2 regions of the Romboutsia lituseburensis genome follow, and region 1 is predicted to be linked to the other one. Evidence: a T-box and tRNA genes for the amino acid it is inferred to sense, from the RefSeq annotation. Region 1 holds a T-box; the other holds one or more tRNA genes.
What was found. A T-box is a leader RNA that pairs with one kind of tRNA and senses whether it is charged. The one in region 1 lies ahead of thrS (threonine--tRNA ligase), so its partner is inferred to be a tRNA-Thr.
Positions count from the first base shown of each region.

Region 2: it has a tRNA-Thr gene. The T-box ahead of thrS (threonine--tRNA ligase) is inferred to sense a tRNA for this amino acid. The anticodon was not compared.

Region 1 is NZ_JANQBQ010000001.1:2,034,606-2,040,610, reverse strand. Features, by position in the region: gene NWE74_RS09810 (putative sporulation protein YtxC) at 1-489, shown strand, start outside; gene NWE74_RS09805 (DUF445 domain-containing protein) at 584-1,186, shown strand; T-box leader at 1,253-1,477, shown strand; gene thrS (threonine--tRNA ligase) at 1,614-3,533, shown strand; gene NWE74_RS09795 (ATP-dependent metallopeptidase FtsH/Yme1/Tma family protein) at 3,668-5,071, opposite strand; gene infC (translation initiation factor IF-3) at 5,510-6,005, shown strand, end outside.
Region 2 is NZ_JANQBQ010000001.1:2,985,229-2,991,233, forward strand. Features, by position in the region: gene hcp (hydroxylamine reductase) at 1-1,541, shown strand, start outside; tRNA gene NWE74_RS14495 (tRNA-Cys) at 1,659-1,732, shown strand; tRNA gene NWE74_RS14500 (tRNA-Thr) at 1,743-1,817, shown strand; gene NWE74_RS14505 (MATE family efflux transporter) at 2,038-3,438, shown strand; gene sfsA (DNA/RNA nuclease SfsA) at 3,536-4,231, shown strand; gene NWE74_RS14515 (30S ribosomal protein S1) at 4,418-5,683, shown strand; gene NWE74_RS14520 (phosphatase) at 5,751-6,005, shown strand, end outside.

The sequences.
Region 1 (6,005 bases):
TTTATAAAAGATTCTATAAGGAATAAGGTAAACAATTATATACTTACTAATGATTATATAAATATAGAGGGATTTGTAAACTTTAGAATGAAGGAGTTTATGAGATATATATCTACGATAGGTGACATTGCAGTTGAAGAGTACATAATAAAAAAAGATCAAGATGAGTTTATAAATGTATTAAAGTATTTTATTGAAATACAAGAAGAAAAAATAGACATACTTAAAGTACATATACTAAAAGATAATTCTTTTGTTTTGTATGATAAGAATGGAAATAAAATAGATAATATAGACAATGAAGAAATAATCAATATGGTAATACAAGAAAATTTGAATTATGAAGATTACCTAATAAGTACATTGTTGACCTTATGTCCTGGTAAAATAGAGATACTAGATACATTAAAAAATAACTCCTCTAAAGAAATCGTTGAAACTATAAAGTCTATATTTGGAAATAAAGTAAATCTTATTTACCAAAATTAATAAAAAACTCATATCAATATAGTATAAAAATATTATATAATAATTAGAAAGCAAATTATATATACAATTATATTGAGATGAGGAGAGTTATTTTATGGATAATGCACTAAAGATATTAATATTAGCTTGTATAGGCGGTGTAATAGGTTATATAACAAATGTAGTTGCTATAAAGTTGATCTTTAGACCGATAGAACCTATTAAAATACCTATAATAAATAAAGAAATAATAGGGCTAATACCAAAAAGAAAAGCTGAGATAGCTGCGAATATAGGCGAAGTAATTCAAGATGAATTTCTTTCACTTGACGAAATATTAGAAAATTTAATTACAAAAGAAGATAAAGAAAATGTAATAGAATATATAAAAACAAAAATAAAACTTATAGTTAATGAAAAAATGGCTTTTGCTCCTGGCCCTTTAAAAAGTATAATACAAGGTTATGTATCTGATGCAATAGAAGCAGAAATTAGACAAAGTATAGATGATTTAGCGGAAGAAATAATAATTAAAGCAAATAAACGTATAAATATACAACAAATGGTAGAAACTAAAATAAATGAATTAGATTTATATGAATTAGAGGAAATAATACTTAGAATAGCCAAGCAAGAATTAAAACATATAGAAATCCTAGGATTTGCACTAGGTTTTATTATAGGAATTGTTCAAGGATTAATAATTATATTTATGTAAAAATTATGGTTGATAGCATTGGAACTATCTGTTATAATTATACTAAATTTATTACAAAAACAGTATTAACAAGCTAAGAAGAGGAAGAGTAAAATAGAAACAATTTTCAGAGATGATAAGTCGTGGGCTGAAAGCTTATCTAAATATGACTATTTGAAAACTACCTTGGAGCGGAATTTAGTAGCATTACTAGTGTGTGAAAAGATTCGGTTGACTACCTTATAGTCATCAAGAGGGCAGTATATATACGCCAACTTGGGTGGAACCGCGAATTAATAACTCGTCCCAAATATTTTATTTGGGCCGAGTTTTTTTATATTATTAGGAATTAATTTATAAATTCCAACCACTAATTTTAATATAGTTGTAAAACGTTATTTAAGTTACGTAGGTTTATTATACATAAAATATAAGGAGGTAAACAAAGATGATAAAAGTTACTTTAAAAGATGGTTCAGTAAGAGAATTTGAAAATGAAGTTTCAGTAATGGATATAGCTAAATCTATAAGTGAAGGTTTAGCAAGAGCTATAGTTGCAGCATCTGTAGATGGGGAAGTAGTAGGATTAGATTTCAAGGTAGAAAAAGACTGTGAATTAAATTTATTTAAATTTGAAGATGTAGAAGGTAAAGATGTATTTAGACATACATCAGCTCATATGTTAGCTCAAGCTATAAAGAGATTATACCCACAAGCTAAGTTTGCTATAGGGCCAAGTATAGAAAATGGATTCTACTATGATATAGATTTAGATCATAGATTAACTATAGAAGATTTAGAAAAGATAGAAAAAGAAATGAAAAAAATAGCTAAAGAAGATTTAGCAGTTGAAAGATATGAATTACCAAAAGAAGAGGCTTTAGCTTGGGCTAAAGAAAATGAAGAAATATACAAAGTTGAATTAATAGAAGAATTACCAGAAGGAGAAATAATATCTTTCTATAAACAAGGTGATTTCACTGATTTATGTAGAGGACCACACTTACCTTCAACTAAAAAAGTTAAGGCTATCAAGTTATTAAGTGTAGCTGGTGCTTACTGGAGAGGTGATGAAAAGAACAAGATGCTTCAAAGAATATATGGTATTACTTTTGAAAAGAACAAAGAATTAGAAGAATACCTACACATGTTAGAAGAAGCTAAAAAGAGAGACCATAGAAAATTAGGAAAAGAATTAGACTTATTCTTTATACCAGAAGAAGGTCCAGGGTTCCCATTATTCTTACCAAAAGGTATGGAGCTTAAAAATGAATTATTAAAATTCTGGAGAGAAATACACAGAGCAGATGAATATGTTGAAATAGAAACTCCAATAATATTAAACCAAAAATTATGGGAAACTTCAGGACACTGGTATCACTACAAAGAAAATATGTACACTGTACAAATAGATGAACAAGATTTTGCTATAAAGCCAATGAACTGTCCAGGTGGTATGTTATTCTACAAAGCTAAGCCACATTCATACAGAGACTTCCCTATGAGAGTTGCTGAATTAGGTAGAGTTCATAGACATGAATTATCAGGAGCATTACATGGATTGATGAGAGTTAGAGCTTTCACTCAAGATGATGCACATATATTCATGTTACCAGAGCAAATAAAAGATGAGATAAAAGGTGTTGTAAAATTAATAGATAGTGTTTACAAGACTTTTGGATTTGAATATCACTTAGAATTATCTACTAGACCAGATGATTCTATGGGAACAGATGAAGAATGGGAAACTGCAGAAAATGGATTAAGAGAAGCTTTAGAAGACTTAAACTTACCATATATATTAAATGAAGGTGATGGAGCATTCTATGGACCTAAGATAGACTTCCATTTAAGAGATTGCTTAGGAAGAACTTGGCAATGTGGAACTATACAATTAGATATGCAGTTACCTCAAAGATTTGATATAAACTATATAGGTCAAGATGGTGAAAAACATAGACCAGTTATGATACACAGAGTTGCATTCGGAAGTATAGAAAGATTTATAGGAATATTAATAGAGCATTATGCTGGTAAATTCCCAGTGTGGTTAGCTCCAACACAAGTAAGAATACTTCCAATATCAGATAAATACAATGATTATGCTAAAGAAGTTAAGAAAGCTTTATTTGCAAAAGGTATAAGAGTTGAAATAGATGATAGAGCAGAGAAAACAGGATTTAAAATAAGAGAAGCACAACTTCAAAAAATACCATACATGTTAGTAGTAGGTGAAAAAGAAGCTGCTGAAAATAAGATATCTGTAAGATCTAGAGACAATGGAGAAATAGGAAGCTTAGACTTAAATGAGTTTATAGCAACTGTTTTAAAAGAAGTTGAAGAAAGAACTAATGTAATACAAGCATAATATAAATTAAAATTAGAGCGTATTAAGTAATTTACTTAATACGCTTTTTATATATTAATAAACTTAATCTATATAAAAAGAGCTAATCTAAAATAGATTAGCTCTTTTTATATTTTGTACTATTGATATATAAATTAATTTACGCATTCTTTTGTAATTAAGCTTTTTAGTTCTTCATGAGTCATAGTTTCCTTATCAAATAAGTACTTAGACACTACATGTAAATCATTTATATTATTTTTTAATAGTTCAAGTGTTTCATTGTAACAACTTTGTACTATATCATTAGCTTCTTTTTGAATCTTTTCAGACATGAAACTTTTTACATTCCCGTCTATGGTCATAAATCCTAAATTACTCATACCATATTCACAAACCATTTGATTTGCAATATCTGTAACTTTTTTCAAGTCATCTTTAGCACCAGTAGATTTATGATTAAAGATTATTTCTTCAGATGCTTTACCAGCTAATAAAATTTTCATTTTGCCCACTAATTCATCTTTAGTATAAATATATCTATCTTCATCAGGTAATTGAAGTACATATCCTAAAGCCTGACCTCTTGGAACTATAGAGATTTTTTGTATAGGGCATAATCCTACTAAGTTACTAACAAGTGCATGACCTGCTTCATGATAAGAAACTATTTTCTTTTCTTTTTCTATAAGAACTGAATTTTTAGATTCTAGTCCAGCTATAACTCTTTCAAGTGCCCTATCAAAATGAACAGATGTAATCACTTCACTATTATCTCTAACTGCAAAAATTGCTGCCTCATTTGCTATGTTAGAAAGATGTGCTCCATTAAATCCATGTGTTTTTTTAGCTAAAACTTCTAAGTCTACAGATGAATCAATCGGTTTATTGTTAGTATGAACTTTTAAAATTTCATATCTAGTATGATAGTTAGGAGAACCTATATGAATATGTCTATCAAATCTCCCTGGTCTTAATAAGGCTTCATCAAGTAAGTCTAGTCTATTAGTAGCTCCTACTATTATTACATTTGAATCTTTTGTAAATCCATCCATTTCAACTAAAAGTTGATTTAATGTTTGATCTTTTTCATTATTACTTTCTAAATGTCTTTTAGCGCCTATAGCATCAATCTCATCTATAAAGATTATGCTAGGAGCTTCTTTTCTTGCCTTTTCAAACAAAGTTCTAACACGTTTGGCACCTACACCAACGTATTTCTCAACAAACTCAGAACCAGTAACGTTGAAGAAAGAAGAGTTAGTTTCTCCAGCAACAGCAGATGCAAGTAATGTTTTACCTGTACCAGGAGGACCATAAAATAGTACACCTTTAGGTATTTTAGCGCCCATTTTTTTGTACTTATCAGGACACTTCATAAAATCTACTATTTCAAATAACTCCTCTTTTATTTCCTCTAATCCTGCAACATCTTCAAATGTAGTTTTAGGTTTAGTTGATGCAGCATCGTCTGTTGGATTTTCCTTTTCCATCTTAGTTTGAGCAAATACAGGCACTGGTTTGTTAAGTTTCTTTAAAAAATTGTCTAACATTTTCATAGCCATACACCTCAATAATAAAAATTGTTTATTTATTTTATAATTTCCATAGTTGCTAATATTTATTATTTAAATTTTTCCATAAACAAACCATAGAATATGTAACATCTTTAAGTATAACCAGAATTAGCTAAATAATTACTGATATTAAAATTTTGATAAAATAAAGGTGCAATAATATAAGTAAATAAAAAAATTAAAAATAAAATGAAAAAATAGTTGCATATATAATTAAATAATGATATAGTATATAGAGTAACTGATGAGAAAACAAGAAGAAGTCCGCTTCTCACCTTACGATCTAGGTTGTCGGGTAAATATAAGTTAAAGCTTTGATATGATTTTTATATTAAGCTTGTTGAATTTGTTAACTTATATGGCGGATGATTTATATCATTCGCTTTTTGTATATATAAAAAAATTTGGAGGTGTCCTACTATTAGCAAAGAATTAGCAATCAATGATCAAATAAGAGATAAAGAAATAAGAGTTATCTCAGATAGCGGTGAACAGCTAGGAATAATGGCCGCTAAAGAAGCTCAAATAATGGCTAACAATAAAAATTTAGATTTAGTAATGATATCACCTAATGCTGCTCCACCAGTATGTAAAATAATGGATTATGGAAAGCATAAGTATGAACAATCTAGAAAAGAAAAAGAAGCTAGAAAGAATCAAAAAACTGTAACTATTAAAGAAGTTAGACTTAGACCAGGTATAGAATCTAATGACTTAAATACTAAGGCTAACAATGCTATAAAATTCCTTAAAAAAGGAGATAAAGTTAAAGTTGAGCTTAGATTCAGAGGTAGAGAATTAGGACATAAAGACATTGGTAAAGAAGTAATGCTTAAGTTTATAGATATAGTAAAAGAGTTTGGTGAACCAACAAAAGCCCCTGCATTTGAGGGTAATAGCATGGTTGTAATGATAG
Region 2 (6,005 bases), 950 kb from region 1:
TGCAAGATTTATTAATATATACAACTAAAGGATTATCAGAAGTAACTACAAGATTGAGAGAAGAAGGAAAGCAAGTACCATCAAATGTCAATCATATAGTAACAATAAATTTATTTACTACAATAACAAATGCTAATTTTGATGATGAGATATTCTATGAAAGAGTAAAAGAAACATTAAATATTAAAGAAGAATTATTATCATTATTAGATAATAAATCTAATTTATCTGAAGCTGCATTATATAATGCTAACTCAAATGAAGAGATGGATAAAAAATCAACAAAGGTAGGCGTATTAGCTACTAAAAATGAAGACATAAGAAGTTTAAGAGAACTTATAATATATGGTATAAAAGGACTATCTGCATATATGAAACATGCAAATGCCCTAGGATATGATGATGAATCTATAAATATATTTATGCAAAGTACATTAGCAAAAATGCTAAATGACAGCTTAAGTATAGATGAATTAGTAGCATTAACTTTAGAAACTGGAAAAGTTGGTGTAGATGGAATGGCTTTATTAGATTCAGCTAACACAGGTACTTATGGTAATCCAGAAATAACAAAAGTTAATATAGGTGTTAGAAATAATCCAGGGATATTAGTATCAGGACATGACTTAAAAGACTTAGAATTATTATTAAAGCAAACAGAAGGAACAGGTATAGATGTTTATACACATTCAGAAATGTTACCAGCCCATTATTATCCAGCATTTAAGAAATACTCTCACTTTGCAGGAAACTATGGAAATGCTTGGTGGAAGCAAAAAGAAGAATTTGAAAGTTTTAATGGACCAATATTAATGACTACAAACTGTATAGTACCACCAAAAGATAGTTATAAAGATAGATTATATACTACTGGAGCTGCTGGATTTGTTGGATGTACTCATATAAAAGGTGCGTCAGAAGATGATAAGGATTTCTCACAGATAATAGAACAGGCTAAGGAGTGTCAAGCTCCTACAGAAATAGAAACAGGAGAAATAATTGGTGGATTTGCACATAATCAAGTATTTGCACTAGCAGATCAAGTTGTAGAAGCAGTAAAAACAGGGGCAATAAAGAAATTCTTTGTAATGGCAGGATGTGATGGAAGAGCTAAATCAAGAAATTACTATACTGATTTTGCAAAAGCATTACCAAATGACACAGTAATACTTACTGCAGGATGTGCAAAATATAAATATAATAAATTGCCTTTAGGAGATATAAATGGTATACCAAGAGTATTAGATGCAGGTCAATGTAATGACTCGTATTCATTAGCATTAATTGCATTAAAACTTAAAGAAGTATTTGAACTTCAAGATATAAATGAATTACCTATAGCGTTTAATATAGCTTGGTATGAGCAAAAAGCTGTTATAGTATTATTGTCATTATTATATTTAGGGGTTAAGAATATACATTTAGGCCCGACGTTACCAGCATTTTTATCACCAAATGTAGCAAAAGTATTAGTTGAAAACTTTGGTATAGGCGGAATAACTAATGTTGAAGATGATTTAAAAATGTTTTTAGGAAAATAAAAATAAGAAACTGCGTTTGAGACGCAGTTTCTTATAGTATAAAAAGTCAAAATATGACGAATGAAAAAAGTTGAAAATTTTAACAAATATTAATATAATTATTAATGTAGTTAATGAGGCGACATAGCCAAGTGGTAAGGCAGTGGACTGCAACTCCTTGATCCTCAGTTCAAATCTGGGTGTCGCCTCCAAATAATATATGCTGGTGTGGCTCAACGGTAGAGCAGCTGACTTGTAATCAGCAGGTTGTAGGTTCGATTCCTATCACCAGCTCCAATTAAAATAACTTTAATCAGTATTGATTAAAGTTATTTTTTTTATGTATTATAATTAAGATTAATAATTCGGATATTTATGGGTATAAAAATTGAAAAATATTTTCAATTAAAATATTTTAAAATTAAAACGAATATAGTATAATAATATGAAATATTCGAATGTAAATATTTTTTAATTATAGAATTAATTTAAAATAAAACTTATTGGAGGAAATAAAATGAGCAATTTAAGTACTGATTTAGGAAAAGAAAGTGTAGGAAAACTTCTTTTTAAATTAGCAACTCCAGCAATAATTGCACAGTTAGTAAATGTTTTGTACAACATAGTTGATAGAATATTTATAGGAAGAATGCAAGGTGGAGACATGGCTATGGCAGGTGTTGGTGTAGCTTTTCCTATAATTTTAATTATATCTGCATTTAGTGCGTTAGTAGGTATGGGAGGAGCTCCGTTAGCTGCTATAAAAATGGGTGAGCAGGACAACGAAGGCGCAGAAAAAATAATGAGTAATAGTTTTTCAGTTCTAATAATATTAGCGATATTATTGACTTTAGGATTTTTAATATTTAAAGAGCCTATATTATGGGCATTTGGAGCAAGTGATGCAACTATAGGGTATGCATTAGATTACTTAGGCGTATATCTTATAGGTACTATATTCGTTCAAATTGCTTTAGGTATGAATCCTTATATAAATACACAAGGATTTGCAAAAGTAGGAATGATAACTGTAACTATAGGAGCTATAATAAATATAGTACTAGATCCAATACTTATATTTGGATTTGATATGGGTGTTAAAGGAGCAGCTCTTGCAACAATAACAGCTCAGGCGGTTTCAGCTATATGGGTACTATATTTCTTATTTGGAAAGAAAAGTTTATTAAAAATAAGAAAAAAATATATAAAACCAGAATCTAAAGTAGTATTACCAATCTTAGCTTTAGGTATAGCACCATTTATAATGCAAGCAACTGAAAGTTTAGTTTTGGTATCTCTAAATAGCCAATTACAAAAATATGGTGGTGATTTAGCAGTTGGTGCGATGACTATAATGAGTAGTATAATGCAAATTATATTACTTCCAAATATGGGATTAACACAAGGTGCTCAACCTATAATAAGTTACAATTATGGAGCTAAGCAAATAGATAGAGTAAAACAAACATTTAAGTTATGTTTAGCATTATGTTCGTTATATACAATAGCAATGTGGGCAGCTCTTATGTTAGTTCCACAATTATTTGTAAGTATATTTAATAATGACCCTGCTTTAATGGAAATAACTACGTGGAGTATAAAAATATATTTTGCTGGAATATTTATATTTGGAATTCAAATTGCATGTCAACAAACATTCTTAGCATTAGGGCAAGCAAAAATATCTTTAGTTTTAGCATTACTAAGAAAGATAATATTACTAGTTCCATTAATATTTATACTACCAATGTTTATAGAAAATCAATTATTTGGAGTATTCCTAGCAGAACCAGTGGCAGATATATTAGCTGCACTTACAACAATAATGTGCTTTGTAGTATTTTATAAGAAGACACTGTCTATTATAGAAAATGCAGATAATAAAAGTATAAAAGAAGATATAATAAATACACATTAATATATTTAAATAGTTGCCCTTATGGATATAAATAATATTCATAAGGGTTTTTTACGTAAAATATAAATATTAAAATAAAAAAGGATGGAATAGGTTAATGCATTATAAAAGAGTAGTTAAATCTAAATTCATAGAAAGACCAAATAGGTTTATTGCATATTGTAATATAGACGGCTGTATTGAAAAAGTACATGTAAAAAATACTGGTAGATGTAAAGAATTATTAACTCCAAATTGTACAGTTTATTTAGAAGAGAGTGATAATCCAAATAGAAAAACTAAGTACTCATTAATTGCAGTTGAAAAAGGACAAAGGTTAATAAATATGGACTCACAGATACCAAATAAAGTCGTATATGAAGCTTTGATGAGTAAAAAATTAATATTACCAGGTTTAGATGAAGAAATAAAATTTATTAAACCAGAAAAAACTTATGGTAATTCAAGGTTTGATATATATGTTGAAACTGAAAATAAAAAAGTTTTTATAGAGATAAAAGGAGTAACATTAGAAGAAAATAATATAGTAATGTTTCCTGATGCAAAAACAGAAAGAGGAGTTAAACATATAAATGAATTAATTGAAGCGAAAAAGGAAGGGTATATATGCTATATAATATTTGTAGTTCAGATGAGTGATGTAACTTATTTTACACCAAACAGAAAAATGCATAAAGAGTTAGGTGAAGCTCTTATAAATGCTAGAAATAAAGATGTAGATGTATTAGCATATGATTGCTATATAAAGCCAGATAGCATAAAACTAAAAGATAAGGTTAAAGTTATTTTATAAAAAATTATTATAAATTAAAATAAATTAAAATAATATGATAAATTTTTATTGTAATTTAGTATAATAAAATAAATAAAAAAGTTATTAAAATAAGTATTTTAATATAGTAAGAAAAATGTAAGTATTTAAAATATTAATGGTATAATATTTATATATGATATTTATATAATGAAAGGATTGATAACTATGACAGATAATCTATCGATGAAAGAATTATTAGAACAACAAGAGCAAGAGTTTAATAGTGTTAAAGTTGGAGAAACTATAACAGGAAAAATATCTAAAATAGCTCATGATGAGATAACTTTAGAGTTAAGTTATGGATTTGACGGGGTTATATCTATAAAGGAATTAAATCTTCCTAAAGGAAAGTATGCTGATGAAGTATATAATGTAGGAGATGAAATAACTGCAGTTATAACTAAAGTTTATCATAAGGATGGAGTAATACACTTATCTAAGCTTAAATTAGATGAAAAATCTGACTTTGATGATTTAGAAAAGGCTTACCAAGAGCATAGAATAATAACTGTTAATGTAGAAAAAAACATAGAAAGAGGAGTGTTTGCTACATACAAAACACAAACTTTATTTATACCAATATCACAATTAGATACTAAGTTTGTTACAAATACAAAAGAATATGTAGGGCATAACTTAGAAGTATACATAAAAGAAATGGATACTAAGAAAAATAGATTAGTAGCTACTCATAGAGATGTATTACAAGAACGATTAGATAAAGAAAGAGAAGAAAGAAGAGTTCGTATACAAGAAGAAAAAGAAGCTGCAAGAGCAAAGGCAAAAGAAGAAAAAGAAGCCCGTATAGCTAAAGTTAAAGCAGAGAAGGAAGAGTTATTTAATTCTTTAGAAGTTGGACAAAGAAGAGATGGTAAAGTTACTAAACTAATGTCTTATGGAGCATTTGTAGATATTGGAGGAATAGAGGGGTTACTTCACCTAAATAACCTATCTTGGGAAAGAGTTGAATCAGTAGAAGATATGTTACAAGAAGGACAAGAAGTTCAAGTATATGTATTAGATATTGATGCTGAACATAAGAAATTTGCTTTAGCATTAAAAGATATAAATAATGATCCTTGGGAATTAATAAAACAAGATATAGAATTAGATGATATAATAACAGGGACTATAGTTAGAACTATAGAAAAAGGTGCTTTTGTTAAAATAAGAGATGGTGTAGAAGCATTTTTACCTATATCAGAATTAAGTGAAGAAAGAGTTATGAGAGTTACTAATGTTGTAAATGTTGGTGATGAAGTTAACGTTATGGTAATAGAATTTAAGCCAAGAAATAGAAGAATGGTTGTATCTATAAAAGAAGCTACAAGAGAGCCAGAAGAAGATATAAGCGAATTTTTAGAAACTGAAGATTCATTAGGAACTCTTGGGGAATTATTTAAGGATAAATTTAAAGGATTAGAAAAATAATAAGAGACAAGCCATATTGATTTATCAATATGGCTTAATTGAGTTTGAAATTTTAGGAGGACAATAAATGAAAGCACTAATAGATTTACATACTCACACCATTGTAAGTGGACATGCTTATAGTACAGTTCAAGAAAATATTCAAGCTGCTATAAAGTCTGGATTAAAATATTTAGGATTATCGGACCATGCACCTCAAATGCCAGGTGGACCACATCCGTTTTATTTCCATAGTCTTTATTGCATACCAAAAGAAGTCGATGGTTTAAAAATACTTAGGGGTATTGAAGCAAATATCGTTGATTTTGAAGGGAATACGGAC